Magnetococcus marinus MC-1: one gene and its partner. The protein of the gene in region 1 binds, or shares a complex with, the protein of each later gene. Links are inferred from orthologs where the notes say so. Each region holds a gene or a part of one and is shown on either strand. Other genes may lie near its edges.

Region 1 (7,531 bases):
GGACCTGCCTGGGGTACACGGCCTTAAACAGAAGCGTGGTTTAATTAAGGGGCTGCTCCAGCGTATTCATAAAAACCATCATGCAGCAGTGGCCGAGGTGGATCTGTTGGATCATTGGCAGAGTGCCATGATTGGGTGCGCTTTGGTGGGTAATGAGGCGGCGGTTTTGCAGCGCCGTATGCAAAAGATTGTGGATGCCATTGAGCGGGATAGCTCTGGTGTGGTGTTGGTTGATTATCAGGTGGATATTCTGTCATGACGATCCGGACCGAGCGTGTTGGTAATGCCATTCGCAAGGAGGTCGCAAGTATGCTAACCCGTGGCGAGATCAAGGATCCTCGTTTGGGTGGCTTTGTGAACATTCAAGAGGTTAGGGTAAGCCCGGACCTCTCATATGCCAAGGTCTATTATACCGTCTTTGGTGAGAGTGATCAGGCGGGTGTGGCGGACGCATGGCAACGGGCCAGTGGCTTTTTGCGCAATGTCATTGCCAAGCGGTTAAAATTGCGGCATGCCCCGGAGTTACGCTTTGAGCTTGATCATGTGGCCGACTACAGTAAGCGTATTGATGAGCTATTGAATGGCTTGGAGATACCCCCAGCCGATGATAGCGACGAGACCCACTGATTATGGGGCGCAGACGTCGTAAAGGGGTGGTGATTCACGGTTGGTTGGCGATCCACAAGGAGCCTGGTTTAAGTTCCAGTCAGGTTGTGGAGCGGGTGATCCGCACCACCAAGGCCAATAAGGCCGGTCATGGGGGTACTTTGGATCCCTTTTCTGAGGGGGTTTTGCCCATTGCTTTGGGGGAGGCCACCAAGACCAGCGGTATGGTGCTGAATGGGGATAAAAGCTACCGTTGCTGGTTAAAGTTTGGCCAGGAGACCGACAGCGGCGATCTAACCGGCGTGCTGTTGGAAGAGCAAGGGCGGGTGCCTAGCGAGGCAGAGTTGCGGGCTGTGCTCCCGCAATTTATGGGTGAAATTGAACAGGTTCCCCCGGTTTTTTCGGCGCTTAGGGTAGACGGTGAGCGGGCTTATAAACGGGCCAGACGCGGAGAAGAGGTGCAATTGGCCTCGCGACGTGTTAGAATTGACCGCCTTGAACTGGTTGGATTTGAAGCAGATACCGCCGTTTTGGATGTAGCGTGTGGGAAAGGCACCTATATTCGCTCGCTGGGGGTGGACATTGCCCGGGCGCTGCATAGCCGGGCGCATCTGGTGCGTCTACTGCGTACCGGTACCATGGGTTTTGGCCTAAATGATGCTGTTACATTGGAACAATTGCGTGAAGCCTGTAGTGAGGGTAGGCTACAGGAGATTTTATACCCTGTTGACCGGGTGCTGGACGACATCCCGGCTCTACGGATGACAGGGAACGCTTGGTACCGCCTGCGCCAAGGGCAGGAGGTTGAGGTGGAGGATGCAGCAACCCCGGCGGGGATGGTGCGTTTGCAGGATCCCGACGGCCAGTTTGGCCTGCTGGGGGAGATCTCAGCGCAAGCTGATCTGCAAGGTTTGCGGCGGATTAAACCGACGCGGCTCTTTCATCTGGACGAGACACCAGGCAGTGACCCAACGGCCCAATGAAGGGCCAACAACTTAATCAAGGAGTGAACGATGTCGATTACTGCCGAGCGCAAACAAGAGCTGATTGCTGAATATGCGACCAAAGAGAATGATACCGGCTCCCCCGAGGTGCAGGTGGCCATTTTGACGGAGCGCATTAACAACTTGACCGATCATTTGCGTGGTCACAACAAAGATCACCATAGCCGTCGTGGTCTGCTGAAGATGGTTGGCCTGCGTCGCCGTCTGCTCTCATATGTTCAAAAAGAAGATCGTTCGCGCTATCAGGATCTGATTAAGCGTCTGGGTCTGCGTAAGTAACCTCGCCTTTACCGGGCTGTGCCCAACACAGCCCGGTAAAATCTATCTACCCCACCGTATAATCGGAAGGTTCTGTATGTTTAACATTCATACTAAGAGTGTTCAATTCGGCGAGAAAACCATCACGCTGGAAACGGGTCGTGTAGCCCGTCAAGCCAATGGTGCCGTCATGGTAACCTATGGTGATACCGTTGTGCTGGTCACGGCTGTGGCAGAGACCAGCATGCGTGCCGGTCAGGATTTTTTTCCCCTTAGCGTTCATTATCAAGAGAAATTTTGGGCTGCTGGTAAAATTCCTGGCGGCTTTATTAAGCGTGAAACCCGTCCTTCGGAACGTGAAGTATTAACTTCGCGTTTGATTGACCGTCCCATTCGTCCGCTGTTCCCCAAGGGTTTCATGAACGAGACCCAGGTGGTGGCTCAGGTGCTCTCTTATGATCCTGACTATCCGTCGGACATTGCCGCTTTGATCGGTTGTTCGGCAGCCTTGGCGCTGTCGGGTGTACCCTTCGAGGGTCCCATTGGTGGGGCGCGGGTGGGTTTTATTGATGGCAAGCCGGTACTCAACCCCACGGTTGATCAGTTGGCCGCAAGTCGTCTGGATCTGGTGGTTGCCGGTACCCGTAGTGCCGTGACCATGGTGGAGTCGGAAGTGGACTTCTTGAGCGAAGATGAGATGCTTGACTGCGTCATGTTTGCGCACGAGTCGTTTCAACCCGTGATTACCGCCATTGAAGAGTTGGTGGCAGAGGCTGGTAAGCCCCGCTGGGTGGTTGAGCCTGTGCAGGTCAATGAAGCGCTGCTGGCGGAGATGAACGACAAGTTTGCCGCACAAGTGACGGAGGCTTATGCCATTCCTGAGAAGATGGCCCGTTATGAGGCGGTGGCTCAGGTAAAGGCCGCTGCGATGGAGGCTTTGGGCACCATTGAAGTGGATGGTCAGAGCGTCAAGCGCAGCGAAGAGGTGGCCAGTCTGTTTAAAAAGATTGAGTCCCGCACACTGCGTCAAAATGTGTTGCAGGGCAAGCGTGTGGATGGTCGGGGTTTGACCGATATCCGTCCCATCGCCTGTGAGGTTAGCATTCTGCCCCGTGTGCATGGTACGGCGCTGTTTACCCGTGGTGAGACCCAGGCCATTGCGACGGTGACGTTGGGGACCTCCCGTGATGAGCAGATTGTGGAGACCCTCTCTGGCGAGTATCGGGACCGTTTTTATCTGAACTACACCTTCCCTCCCTACTGTGTGGGTGAAACTGGCCGTATGGGGGCGCCTGGCCGTCGCGAGATTGGTCATGGCAAGTTGGCGACCCGTGCGTTGACGGCCATTGTGCCTTCAGCGGAGGTTTTCCCTTACACGCTGCGTATTACCTCAGAGATTACCGAATCCAACGGCTCTTCTTCCATGGCGACGGTGTGTGGTGCGGTATTGGCGATGCAGGATGCTGGTGTGCCCATCAAGGCCCCGGTCGCTGGTATTGCCATGGGTTTGGTCAAAGAGGGTGATGCGTACGCGGTGCTGTCGGATATTTTGGGTGATGAAGATCACCTGGGCGACATGGATTTTAAAGTGGCGGGTAATGCCGACGGCATTACGGCGTTGCAGATGGACATTAAGATCACGGGGATTACCCGTGAGATTATGGCCAAAGCACTGGAACAGGCCCGTGCGGGTCGTTTGCACATCTTAGGTGAGATGGGCAAGGCCATGACCACCCATCGTGCTGAGATGTCGGCCTATGCGCCGCGCATTCACACCATGAAGATCCATCCGGACAAGATTCGTGAGGTGATTGGTTCTGGTGGTAAGGTGATCCGTAGCATTACCGAAGAGACCGGTTGTGCCATTGATATTGAGGATGATGGTACCATTCGCATTGCCTCCAGCGATCAGGCTTCGGCTGAGCAGGCGGTGAAGATTATCAAGTCCATTGTGGCCGAGGTGGAAAAGGGTCAGGTTTATGAGGGCAAGGTGGTACGTATTACCGACTTTGGTGCCTTTGTAAACATTCTGCCCAACAAGGATGGTTTGGTCCACATTAGCCAGTTAGCCAACCGTCGTGTGCAGAATGTGACGGATGTGGTGAAAGAGGGAGATGTGGTGACGGTTAAGGTACTGGATGTAGACCGTCAGGGTCGTGTGAAGTTGACTATGAAAGAGATGGAAGAGGGCGCTGCTGAGTAAACGCGGTGGTCTCTTGGTAGGATAAAAAAGGCCCGTCTGTGACGGGCCTTTTTTTATTAGGAAAAAGCGGCACCCTATTGGGGAAAGCAAGTACCGTCGAGAGGGCAGCTACACCCGTAGACGTAACGTGACGCTTATGGAAGAACGTGCTCAGGTGTGGCAAAGGTTGTGTGGCAAGCTAAGGCAATCGTCGCCAGTGTAGGGGCTAGCGAACCGCTGTGTGCCCGTGGTGCCGCTGCCTGCTCAAGATGCCGCAGGGTGGTTGGGCAACGTGGGGCTTTGGGGCTCGGTTAGAATCTGCTGTAGGCCATGCAGATGTTTTTCATAATTTTTCCATCGCTGTTTGGCGTGTTGATAGATGGGTTCCCGGACCTGCTGGCTGCTGGCGGTCTGCACGGAGCGACGGTTTTGGTGGTGGTTCATGCAGGCATCGTCCCAGGGCAGGCCCACAAATTCCAGCAGTTTTTTGACCTCGCTGGCGGGATCTTCCACCATCTTTTCGTAGACGACATCATGGATGGGCATGGGCAATACACGGTGCCAAAGGCGCATAAGATCGGCATAGGCGCGGTAGTAATGGGCGGTCTCTTCGAGGCTCTGCATAAAGCGCTGACCACGGGTAAAATTTTGAAAATAGATAGAGAGGCAGGTATCCCGTGGATCACGCACACTGTGGATGATGCGGGCATGGGGAAAGAGCGCCGCGATTACCCCCAGATAGAGAAAATTAAACAGTAATTTGTCGGTAATATGGGTGATGGTGGGGTCGTTGGGGGCATCACAACTGCTGCGTAGGGCATCAAGATACTCTTGCGCCATGGGTTGAGCTTGGTCCGGTTTTAATGCGGAAAAACAGTCTGGAAAAACCACTGTGGTGCCCAGCCGTTGGGGCATCTGGTGTAAGAGGTTGGCGATGTGGGGGCGTTCGCCGGTGGTGGCGACCTGGGGATGGGAGCCTAAAATTTGCTCGATCAGGGTTGAGCCCGAGCGAAACATGCCCACGATGAAGAGGGGAACCACGCCATCGCTGTGGTTGGGGACCAGGGTGGCTTGGGGGCGGTTAAAGAGGGTACGAATGCGGGCGATCAGGTCTATGTTGATGTGTAGATCGGTAAGCCCTTGGCTCTGATAACGACGGCGGTTGGCCTGTTGGTAGGCGGTAAAAGCGCGGTCATAGGCATGGCTTTGATCCAGCGCCCGACCGAGGGTGTAGAGCATGGCGATGCGTTCTTGCTCGACCATATCCGGGTGTTGCACCATCTGCTCCATGCGCTGGATCAGTTCGCTGTGGGGATCGCTCTGGCGCACCATTTGAGCGAGGCCGGTCAGAAAAAAGGGGTGTTCCGGGTGGTGTGCGACCCCCTCTTCAAACAGAGCTTGGGTGGCGGCAAAATCCCCAGAGGCCCGTAGCGCATTGGCGAGGTTGATTTGAATAAAAGCGGCATGGGGTTCGGCCTCCAGCCCCTGTTTGAAGGCGGCGATGGCTTCGTTTACCCGCCCATCCTCTAGGCGAGCCAGACCAATACTGTTATCAAAAGCGGCGGGGTGGTTGCTGAATTTACGCCCCTTTAAAAAATGCTGTTCGGCCAGCGCCCCATTCTGCCGCGCAAGTTCCAACTGCCCCAAACCGTGCCAACTGGCGGCGGATTGATCATTGAGGGCTAGGGCCTGTTGGTAGTGTATTTCGGCGGTGTGAAAATCTTTGTGCTCCCGCAGCGCATCGGCCAATTTGCGGTGCAGATCAGGATTTTCTGGTTGGGTGCTCAGCAGTAGCTGATAGTTGCGTATGGCATCGCTCCAGGTTTGTTGCGCGCTCTGTAGATCGGCCAGAGCCTCGCGCAGTGGGGCGTGTTCGGGATCTTTGCTTAGCCCCTCATGGAGAATACGTCCGGCGATGACAGGTTCTTGGAGCAGCAGCATGACCCGTCCCAAGAGATGGTAGACAGTGCTACTGTCGGGTAGCTGTTGCAGGGCCCGTTGTAACAGGGCGGCGGCCTCTTTAAAGTGGCTGGTACGTATAAGAATCTCACCCGCTAGGGTGAGCAGGGGTCCATGGTCAGGATTTTTTTGCAGTTGGGCTTGGCAGAGTTGCCAGGCTTGTGGCCACGCTTGGGCATCCATATGGGTCTGGATCTGTTGCAGAGGTAGTGGGGGCATGGGGGTATTCCTCATGAGGTACGACCGTGGTTATGGGCGGTGGGAATGATCCAGAGCATGCCCCTATGGTAGCGGGAAAGTTGCGCCAGGGGTAGTTGGCATCGCACAGGCCAAGGCGGTGCTTGTTAGGGGAGTGAAGGGTGTTTCAGTCACAGGTGGAGCGGCCTTAAATAGAAGGAACTCCAAAGTTGGTCATTAGGAAAGATAAACGGGTGAATGGGGGCATTTACAAAGATGCTGATCCATTAATACATTTAAATGAAACGTCCTTTGGACGTTTCATTTAAATTTTATCATACATAATAAGCTGAATCTACAAAATGACCGTACTGTGGAGAAATCGGAAAAACGCCTAAATAAGACCCCTACAGGTATGCGCATGAGAGAAAAAAAGGTCTATGATGCCGCCAAAAAAGAGTGGGAAACCATCACGGCTGAAGTTGATGAAGTGCCGGATTTTGACGATGCCTATACATTGGTGCAAAGGTTTTATGAGAGTCTGCCATGGCGGCCCATAGGCGCTAAAATTTAATAGTGTTATATATATTATATATTTAACTACTTTTTATGGTATCGAAACGCCATAAGGGGCGGTAGGTTGTGGGGGTAGGGTGAAGGGGCGTGTTTAGGGTGTTCAGGCCATAGGTGGCATGGGATGAGCGACGGATGGAAAAGGATCAAGGGTGCAGATGAGCAGATCGTTACGACTGAGCTTGCAGGATGTGGTATGGGCGCCCGCCATGGCCCCTATAAGCTTAACGGTTGAGGGGGGCTCCTCCATAGCCATTGTGGGGGAGGAGGGCGTGGGTAAGAGCCGACTGCTGCGGGTTATGGCCGGCCTGCTACCTGCTGAGCAGGGGGTGGTGGTGGTGGATGGTAAACCCCTGGGGCAGTGGAGCGCTGCGGAGCGGGCACAGCGTCTGGGGGTGTTGTTCCACCAGCCGGAGCGCCATTTTCTGACCGCCCATGTGGGGGATGAGGTGGGGTTTGGCTGTGAGCCTGCGCTGAGTGGACCCCTAGATGCACGGGTGCAGCCGTGGCTGGCCTGCTGTGGTGTGGAGGCCGCGTGGTGGTCGCGTCCGCTGAATCAACTCTCTGCGGCCCAACGGGCGCGGGTGGCGTTGCTGTCGGTGCTGCTGCACCAGCCCCCCCTGTTGCTGGCGGATGAGCCCGGTAATGCGCTGTCTGAAGCCGGGGAAGTGGCATGGGCCGACTGTTTAAAACAACGGCCTGGCGGGTTGGTGGTGTTTACCAGTCGCTTGAGCCGAGCACGGGCGTTTGCCGAGTCGATCTATCAGTTAAG
Region 2 (8,094 bases), 2.5 Mb from region 1 along the record:
CTTAGCACCTGGGGAATTTCTGCAATCCAATGGGTCGGACGACAGCGCTCAAGCAGCTCCTGTGGATGACAACCCGATGGGAATGCACAGGTATCTACCCCAGCGGCGCGCCCCATATCCATATCAAAGGTGGTATCCCCCACCATCAGGGTTAACGCCGCGGGTATCAGGGTTGCATCCAAGATCTGCTGCACCATACCCGGATGGGGTTTAGAGGGGGCACAATCGGCGGTTTTAACCAGCGTAAAAAGCCCCTCTAAGTGATGTTCCGCAATGGTGCGCTGCATGCCCGCCATGGATTTACCGGTGGCCACCGCAAGGGTTACCCCTGCGCTCTTTAGTTGCTCCAAGGTCTCACGCACACCGGGAAACAGCGGGTGCTGGAGTAACTTATCATCGGCCATGGTGCGGTAGATACGCCGGTAGGCATCCACCACCTGTTGCCGTTGTTCAGCACTGGCCTCTGGCAACAGCGCCAGCGCCGCTTGATCCAGCGAGAGCCCTACAATGGCCCCCGCTTGAGCGTGGCTCACCGTGGGTAAACCGGCCTCCTCAAGGGCTAAATTCAACACCCTGGCTATTCCCCCCTGGCTATCGACCAGAGTGCCGTCACAATCAAAAATCACCAACGCATACTCGCTTGTCACGATCGCACCTCTTGCCGCTTTAAGCCTTCCAAGACCCGCGTCAATTCATCATCCAAAGGGGCTTGATAAGCGAGTTTCTGTTCATTTTCCGGATGCCGAAACGCTAGCTCAGAGGCATGTAAAAAGAGTCGTTTAAGGCCACGCTCCCGCATCCATTTGTTAAACGCCTTATCCCCATATTTGCCATCTCCGGCAACGGGGTGCCCCAACCACTGCATATGCACCCGTATCTGGTGGGTACGCCCTGTTTCCAGCTGTACTTCCAGCAGCGAAGCGACACCATAGCTGCGTAATACCCGATAGTGGGTAACCGCCCGTTGCCCCCCCTGCTCCACCACCACCATACGTTCACCGCCGCGCACATTGCCCTTACTCAAAGGCTGGTTAATCACCCCTTGCCGCGCTGCGGGCACCCCTTGTACCAGGGTTAAGTAGGTTTTTGTTACCTGATTTTCCCGCATCGCTTCGGTCAATAACCGCACAGCCCGAGGGCGCAGACCAAACAGCAACAGCCCGGAGGTCTCTTTATCCAAGCGGTGGCACAGTTCAGCCTGGGCCTCAATGCCCAGTTTTTCTAAGCTGGCCCGCACCGCATCGACCACCCCCCACTGGTGACCACTACCCCCATGTACCGGTATACCGGCAGGTTTGTTGAGCACTAAAATCCAGCCATCCCGATGCAGAGTTCTGGCTTCCACATCGGCTGATTGATGGAGAATTTTCTCCTTATTGGGGTGTTCCAACTCCTCGGCGGTGGGAGGGGTTACTGGTGGCAGTCGCACCCAATCCCCAAAGGCCAAACGCCGATCCCCCCGGGCGCGCCCCTTGTTAACCCGTACCTGACCGGTGCGCATTAAACGCTGGATCAGGGAAAATGGTACGCTGGGAAACTGGCTTTTTAAAAACTTGTCCAGTCGCGATCCAGCATACTCTTCGTCCACTTGCACAGTGCGGACAGCTGTTGGTTTCGAATTTTCCGGCACGGTTCGTTGCTTTTCTGGATAGAGGTACGTAGAATCATGGACCGAAAGCTTACCGAACCCGGGATGAAAAGTCCCTGTCAGAACGTACAGCCATGCAAAATGTACCTCTGTTTTTTCGGTATCTCTTTTGAATAATTCATTTTTTTTAATTTATTTTTTTATACTTTGCAGGCTGCTCAATCTTTATTAAGCCTGAAGTTGGTTTTTTTATGAATCAGTCAGTTTGGCGGTTGGCAAGCTTGCCCCGCCTGAAAAAAACATACATCGGCCCCTCTTTTTGGCGGCGGTCCTACCCACCCACACATAATAAGGGTGGCCCCATGGTCTGCAAACAAACGCTGAAGCGGGACGATTAACCCACGGAGTTAGAGAGACACATGACCAAGCGTATGCTGGTAGACGCCACCCATCCGGAAGAGGTGCGTGTCGCCATTGTCCAAGATCAACGTCTGATTGATCTGGATATCGAAACCTGCACCAAGGCACAGATCAAAGGTAATATCTACCTTGGCCGGGTAACCCGGGTTGAACCTTCTTTACAAGCCGCCTTTGTCGATTTTAATGATGGCCGACAGGGTTTTCTCTCTGTCAACGACATCAACCCCAAATATTATCCACCCGAATTCCGCCCTGAGCCCGATCCCATAGAGGATATGGATGAGCAGGAAGAGCCTGAAGATCTCAGCGATGAGATGGATGGCGAAGAGGGGGATGACAGCGATGATGAACCCGGCAACGAGGATGGTGCCGATGATGACGCCAGCCAAGGGGATGCTAGTAGCGAAGCAGAAGCCAAGCCCCGCGAACCCAGCCAAAGCGAGCGCCCAGCCCGACGCCCCCGCAATAATGAGCGCGCCAACCGGGGTAACCGCCGTCGGCATATTCCCATCCAGGATATTCTAAAAAAGGGCCAACTTCTTCTATTACAGGTTGTTAAAGAGGCCCGTGGTACCAAGGGCGCTTCCCTAACCACCAATATTTCCTTGGCCGGACGCTACACCGTTTTATTGCCGGAAAACTCGGGTGGTGGCGGGATCTCCCGTAAAATCATGGATAATCAAGCCCGTAAGGCGCTTAAAACCATGCTCACTGAGATGGAGATTCCCCAAGAGGTTAGTTTGATCATCCGCACCGCTGGCATGGAGCGCACCAAGCGTGAAATTGCTCGCGACATGAGCTACCTAACCCGCTTGTGGAAAACCATTCAAGAAAAGGTTGAGCAGCACAACACCCCCACCTTGATCCATGAAGAGGGGGATTTAATTATTCGCACCATCCGCGACCTCTACTCCACCGACATGGAAGAGATTTTGATTGATGGGGGCGAAGCCTACCGTCGCGGTAAAGATTTTATGCGTCTGCTCATGCCCCGCTATGTCAAGGCGGTGCAACCCTATAAAGATCGCATCCCGCTCTTCTCCCGCTATCAGGTTGAACACCAGATCGAATCCATGCATGAGCGTACCATCTCGCTCAAAGCGGGGGGTTATCTGGTGATTGAACCCACCGAAGCGCTTGTCTCCATTGATATTAACTCCGGTCGCTCCACCAAAGAAAAAAATGTGGAGAACACCGCCTTTAAGACCAACATGCAAGCGGTGGATGAGATCGCCCGCCAGCTGCGTCTGCGGGATTTGGGCGGTTTGATCGTGATCGACTTTATCGATATGGAGGAGAAAAAGCACAATCTTGAGGTTGAAAAACGCCTCAAAGAGGCGCTTAAAGGGGACCGGGCCAAGATTCAGTTGGGAAAAATCTCTCAATTTGGTCTGCTGGAACTCTCACGCCAACGCATGAAACCAGCCTTTAACGAGAGTAACCGTGAGGTCTGCCCCCGCTGTACCGGGCTGGGCACCATCCGTTCGGTGGAGTCCACCGCCATCCGCCTATTCCGTTGCATTGAGGAGGATATTAGCTCGGGCCGTTTCTCCAAATTGATCTACTTTGCCCCTGCGGATGTTGCCAACTATTTGCACAATCGCAAGCGTTTTCAAATGGTGCAGTTGGAGCAAGAGAACAATCTAGAATTGCTGATTGAGATTGATCCAGAGCTGCAAACACCTCATTTCCGCAAAGAGCGTATTGCCCGCCCTGTGCAAGATGAGCCGGTCGTAAAAGAGCGTCCTGAGCCTGAAGAGCCCACTCTCGTGAGCGAAGAGGATGAGCCCCAAGAGCTTATGGATGACGCCGCTGAAGGGGGAGAAGAGAACCGCACCGACCCCAAAAAGCGCAAACGCCGGCGTAAACGTCGTCGCGGCGGCCGTGAGCGGGAAGAAGGCGCAATGGGGGAAGAAACCACCTCTCTGAATGAGGAGGAGATGCCATCCACCGAGGCACCTGCGATGGATGATGAAGCGGATGATGAGGGCGATGGCGATGAGCAAGCCAACCCATCAGAGAGCGCTGAAACCACGCCTGACTCACCCAGCAAGCGCCGCCGTCGTCGCCGCCGCCGTCGTCGTAGCACCAGCCAGGAGGAGAGCGCTCCACGCCTAGACAGCGGCGATGAGGAACAAGCGATCCATGGGGATGAGCCATCGCCCAGCCCTGAGGATCAACCGCAACAGCGTGATGAACACCCTGTCACCCTCAGCGATGTGCTTCATAGCCTGCCTACATCGGTCACCCCGCTGCTGATGGAAGAGCCTGATACGCCGCAGCCGGTACTGCTGATCGACCCACCGACCATGCCAATCAAGCATGAGGTGGAGATAGAGACGCCCCAGCCAAGTGTGCTGCTGCCCGAAGATCCCCAGCCCGCCATTGTGGAGCGCACACAGAGCACCTTGCCTGGACTGGAAGTGGAGCCCCCTCTACAAGAGCAAGTGGCGGTGAAAAAACCAGTACGCAGACGCCGTAAACCTGCGGTCAAAAAGCCCAGTGCAGAAACCGCTGAAAGTGTCGTCTCTGCCCAAGAGGTGGAGAACCATGCCACGGCAAGCGTGACCCCGGCGGCAGCTGAAAATGTACAGGATAAAGCCTCCATCGCGGCTGATCCCGACGCGGGTGTAACAACTGACGTTGCTGCGGGAGATCACCCAACACCAAGCGAGGGCGCGGAACCACCCAAGCAGCGACGCCGGAGCAGCACACCCCGTAAGCGTGCGACACCAAAAGCTGACACCGCAGCGGAGACAGCCGCACCGACCACTACGCCTGAGGCGCCGGTTGTTGAAACGCCCGCAGAGACGCCCGCAGCCACCACCGAGGCTAAACCAAAGGCGGTTCGAGCTCCCCGTAAGCGTACCGCAACCCCACGTAAGCGTGCGACAGCGGCCAAACCAGCGGCTGAAGAGAGCCACCAAGGGGAAGCCGTTCCTGACGAGGTGTAAATAACCGCTTTTGCCCAATCTATGCAGGCAATGGCCTGTTCCACAAGCCGCGCTATTCGACTAAGAATGGCGCGGCTTTTTTGTGTGCCCTGCCGGGCACACAAAAAAAATGGGGAGCCCATCGGGCTCCCCATCTCTTTTTCCTATGTTCTGATGGATGTTTTACAACACCCCACGGAACACGGCCTGCTTATCCTAGACCAGCTAGAGAAGCGCGGCGCAGCTTTTTACGCAGACGACGAATTGCCTCAGCCTTCTTACGACGGCGGCGCTCGGAGGGCTTTTCGAAGAACTTACGTTTCTTCATCTCGCGGAACATCCCCTCGCGGTTCATCTTTTTCTTCAGAACGCGAATCGCCTGGTCCACATTGTTATCATAGACATCAACCCGCACAGTACATCACCCCCTCTCAAGGTTTGGCTTGGGTTGTATGGAAAAAAATCCATTAACAGGAAACGCGGCATAATAGCGGCTCACCCTCCCATGCGCAAGGAAAAACTTCCATAAAAGCAACAAATGCGATCACTATTTATAGGACAATACGGTATACCTGCCGTGTCCTATTTTTCCAATCGTTGCAAGCAATTGAAAATTGAATTATTCTAAAAATAACGAAGAGTGAGGGGGCCGTTCCTACAAATCTCGGCAGCCCCGTTCGCCACAACAAAAAAAGGATAAAGGGGAAACATCATGGCCGTTTCCGGTGTCTCCGCAGGGGGAACCCTAAGTCTGGCGCAAAATGCAAGGCGCCTGGACCAAAATCAGAGCAACATTAACAATATTACCAGTTCCAGGCAGCAAACCTTGAACGCTGATGACACCGGCCTAAACAGTCAAACCCGCCGTGTAAACAGCCTTACCCGCACGGGTGACGATGGCTTTATGTCCGAAAATGCCAGCAAGGTGGTTTTGCCCGACGTAAACAGCTCTGCCGCACGTCCTGGTGGGATTATTGATATCTTTGTGTGAGACGGCTTGGCACAGGATTAAAACCCGGCAACGCCAGTGGGATTGCTCTGCTGGCGATCCAGAGCGGAACAACTCTACTTTAGTGGCAACGCAAAAAAGCCCCGACAATTTCCAGTCGGGGCTTTTTTATGGCACTTGGTAAAGTTTACTTAACCCGAATAGGCACGAACAACGGCTCTCCAGCACGAAGCACATAGACCAACGCCATGCTATCGGCCTTAACGCCCTTGAGCACCTTTACCAAATCATCCACATCTTTGATAGGCTTACGGTCAAACTGTGTAATCACATCCCCCGTGCGCAGACCCGCTTGCACGGCACTGCCATCCGCCTCCAAAGCGGTAATGACCACCCCTTTGGCATCGTCGGGTAGCTTCATGCGCTCCATCAACTCGGTGGTCACTTGGCTAACCCGCAACCCTAAACGCTCTTTCACGGCGCTGCTATCCGCCTTTTTCTCGCCAGAGGCTGCACGGCCATCTTCATCAGCCGCCACTTTATCATCATCCAGTTTAGCAATGCCGACCCATAGGGTGCGCTCTTTACCTTCGCGTATCACCTTAACCGGTACCCGTGTCCCCACCGGCGTATTCGCCACAATGGCGGGTAGGCTGTTCATCTTGGTGACCTCCTTTTCATTAAAGGAGATAATCACATCCTCGGGATGGATGCCCGCTTTGGCCGCTGGACTATCTTCGATAACCTCGGCCACCAACGCACCCACGCGATCTTTAAGATGCATCGCTTCGGCCAGCTCTTTGGTGATGGTCTGTATGCGTACCCCAAGCCAACCACGCTCGACAAAGCCCTTATTTTTCAACTGCTCCATCACATGACTGGCCAGATTAACCGGTATGGCAAAACCAACCCCTACACTGCCACCACCACGGGAATAAATGGCGGTGTTAATGCCCACCACATCCCCGTCCAAATTAAACAGTGGCCCGCCCGAATTGCCAGGATTGATGGCCGCATCGGTCTGAATAAAATTATCATAAGGACCTGCCCCAATCACCCGCCCTTTGGCGGAGATAATCCCGACTGTCACCGTCTCTTCTAGCCCAAACGGGTTGCCGATGGCCATCACCCAAGAACCCACCTCTGCCTTGGACGAATCCCCAAGCTTGGCCACAGCCAGCGGCTTGTCGGTATGGATACGAATCAGGGCTAGATCGGTTTTTTTATCTTTACCAACCACCTCGGCCCGATATTCCGTCTCATCATAGAGCTTGACGGTAATCTCAGTCGCCTTATCAATCACATGATGGTTGGTAAGAATATAGCCCGCGGCATCGACAATAAACCCCGAGCCCAGGGAGTTGGTTTTAAACGAGCGGTCTTGATCGGGCAGACGGTCAAAAAAGTGTCGAAAGAGGTCCTCAAAGGGGGTCCCCTCAAACTCGTTCTGGCCATGTTTTTTTGGTATTTTATTTGAATTTTCGACGGTTTGAGTGGTGCTGATATTGACCACTGCGGGTTTAAGCCTTTTGACCAGCGGCACAAGATTGGGAAAACCGCCCTCCGCGTAAGCTTGGGGCAGCGAGACCGCCACCAACGCCAGCATGGAGAGCCCCCCGACCAAGGCGCGCGCGCCAAATTTGCATGCGTGTATCATGAATCTACCCTCAAATACTAAGAGAAATCCAACCACGGCCTGCCTTACAGCACACCATAGTATCTTATCTTTTGGTCACTTCCCCTGCGTTGGGTGGTGACCTGCTGACGAACTCAAAGCGCACCGTATGACCCACCATGGGGCAGGCACAAGGGTACGACAGGCAAACGGCCCCCTCAAGGGGGTATATGTTACGCCTTAAACGCTCAGGTCTCTACAAACCCTTCGTTTTATTAATGGGTGGGAAATATAGGAATATGGGTAGGATGCAATATGGAGCGGACCACCGGCATATTTTCGGGCTTAATATCTTGACCTGCGTAAAAACGGCGAAGAAACAGAAAAGTCCCCCCAAGGGCCAATAAGCCACTCAAGGCACCTAACCCCTCTGCACTCTCCAGCTCCAAACCCAAACCAAGGGCAATGCTGCGCACCACCAAGCCTGTCACGATCAAAGCGATCATGGGCATGCCATAGGCCAAAAATGAGGCCGACAAAAAGGCCCCTTCCCGTATCTCCAAGACCACATTATCGCCGATTTTGGCTT

Evidence for each region.
Region 2: the proteins of pnp (region 1) and MMC1_RS09055 are in contact, whole or in part, in a cryo-EM structure (PDB 9QH0), measured with the Escherichia coli proteins. The link is inferred for Magnetococcus marinus MC-1 from one-to-one orthologs.

What each region holds. Positions count from the first base shown.
Region 1 is NC_008576.1:4,671,611-4,679,141, reverse strand. Bases 1,534-4,518 are described here. They hold pnp (polyribonucleotide nucleotidyltransferase), read left to right. Parts: upstream 1,534-1,965; coding sequence 1,966-4,071; downstream 4,072-4,518. Other genes in these bases: MMC1_RS19130 (tetratricopeptide repeat-containing sulfotransferase family protein), read right to left, coding at 4,315-4,518; rpsO (30S ribosomal protein S15), read left to right, coding at 1,620-1,889; truB (tRNA pseudouridine(55) synthase TruB), read left to right, coding at 1,534-1,589. Outside these bases: MMC1_RS19155 (DUF503 domain-containing protein), read left to right, coding at 1-259; 30S ribosome-binding factor RbfA, read left to right, coding at 256-627; more of truB, read left to right, coding at 630-1,533; more of MMC1_RS19130, read right to left, coding at 4,519-6,228; MMC1_RS22005 (hypothetical protein), read left to right, coding at 6,608-6,760; MMC1_RS19125 (ATP-binding cassette domain-containing protein), read left to right, coding at 6,918-7,531. UniProt on the Escherichia coli protein: Involved in mRNA degradation. Catalyzes the phosphorolysis of single-stranded polyribonucleotides processively in the 3'- to 5'-direction. Also involved, along with RNase II, in tRNA processing.
Region 2 is NC_008576.1:2,191,069-2,199,162, reverse strand. The notes cover bases 1,615-5,162. They hold MMC1_RS09055 (Rne/Rng family ribonuclease), read left to right. Parts: upstream 1,615-2,007; coding sequence 2,008-4,962; downstream 4,963-5,162. Outside these bases: MMC1_RS09065 (HAD family hydrolase), read right to left, coding at 1-647; MMC1_RS09060 (RluA family pseudouridine synthase), read right to left, coding at 644-1,594; MMC1_RS09045 (hypothetical protein), read left to right, coding at 5,654-5,932; MMC1_RS09040 (DegQ family serine endoprotease), read right to left, coding at 6,078-7,547; MMC1_RS09035 (SoxR reducing system RseC family protein), read right to left, coding at 7,781-8,094. UniProt on the Escherichia coli protein: Endoribonuclease that plays a central role in RNA processing and decay. Required for the maturation of 5S and 16S rRNAs and the majority of tRNAs. Also involved in the degradation of most mRNAs.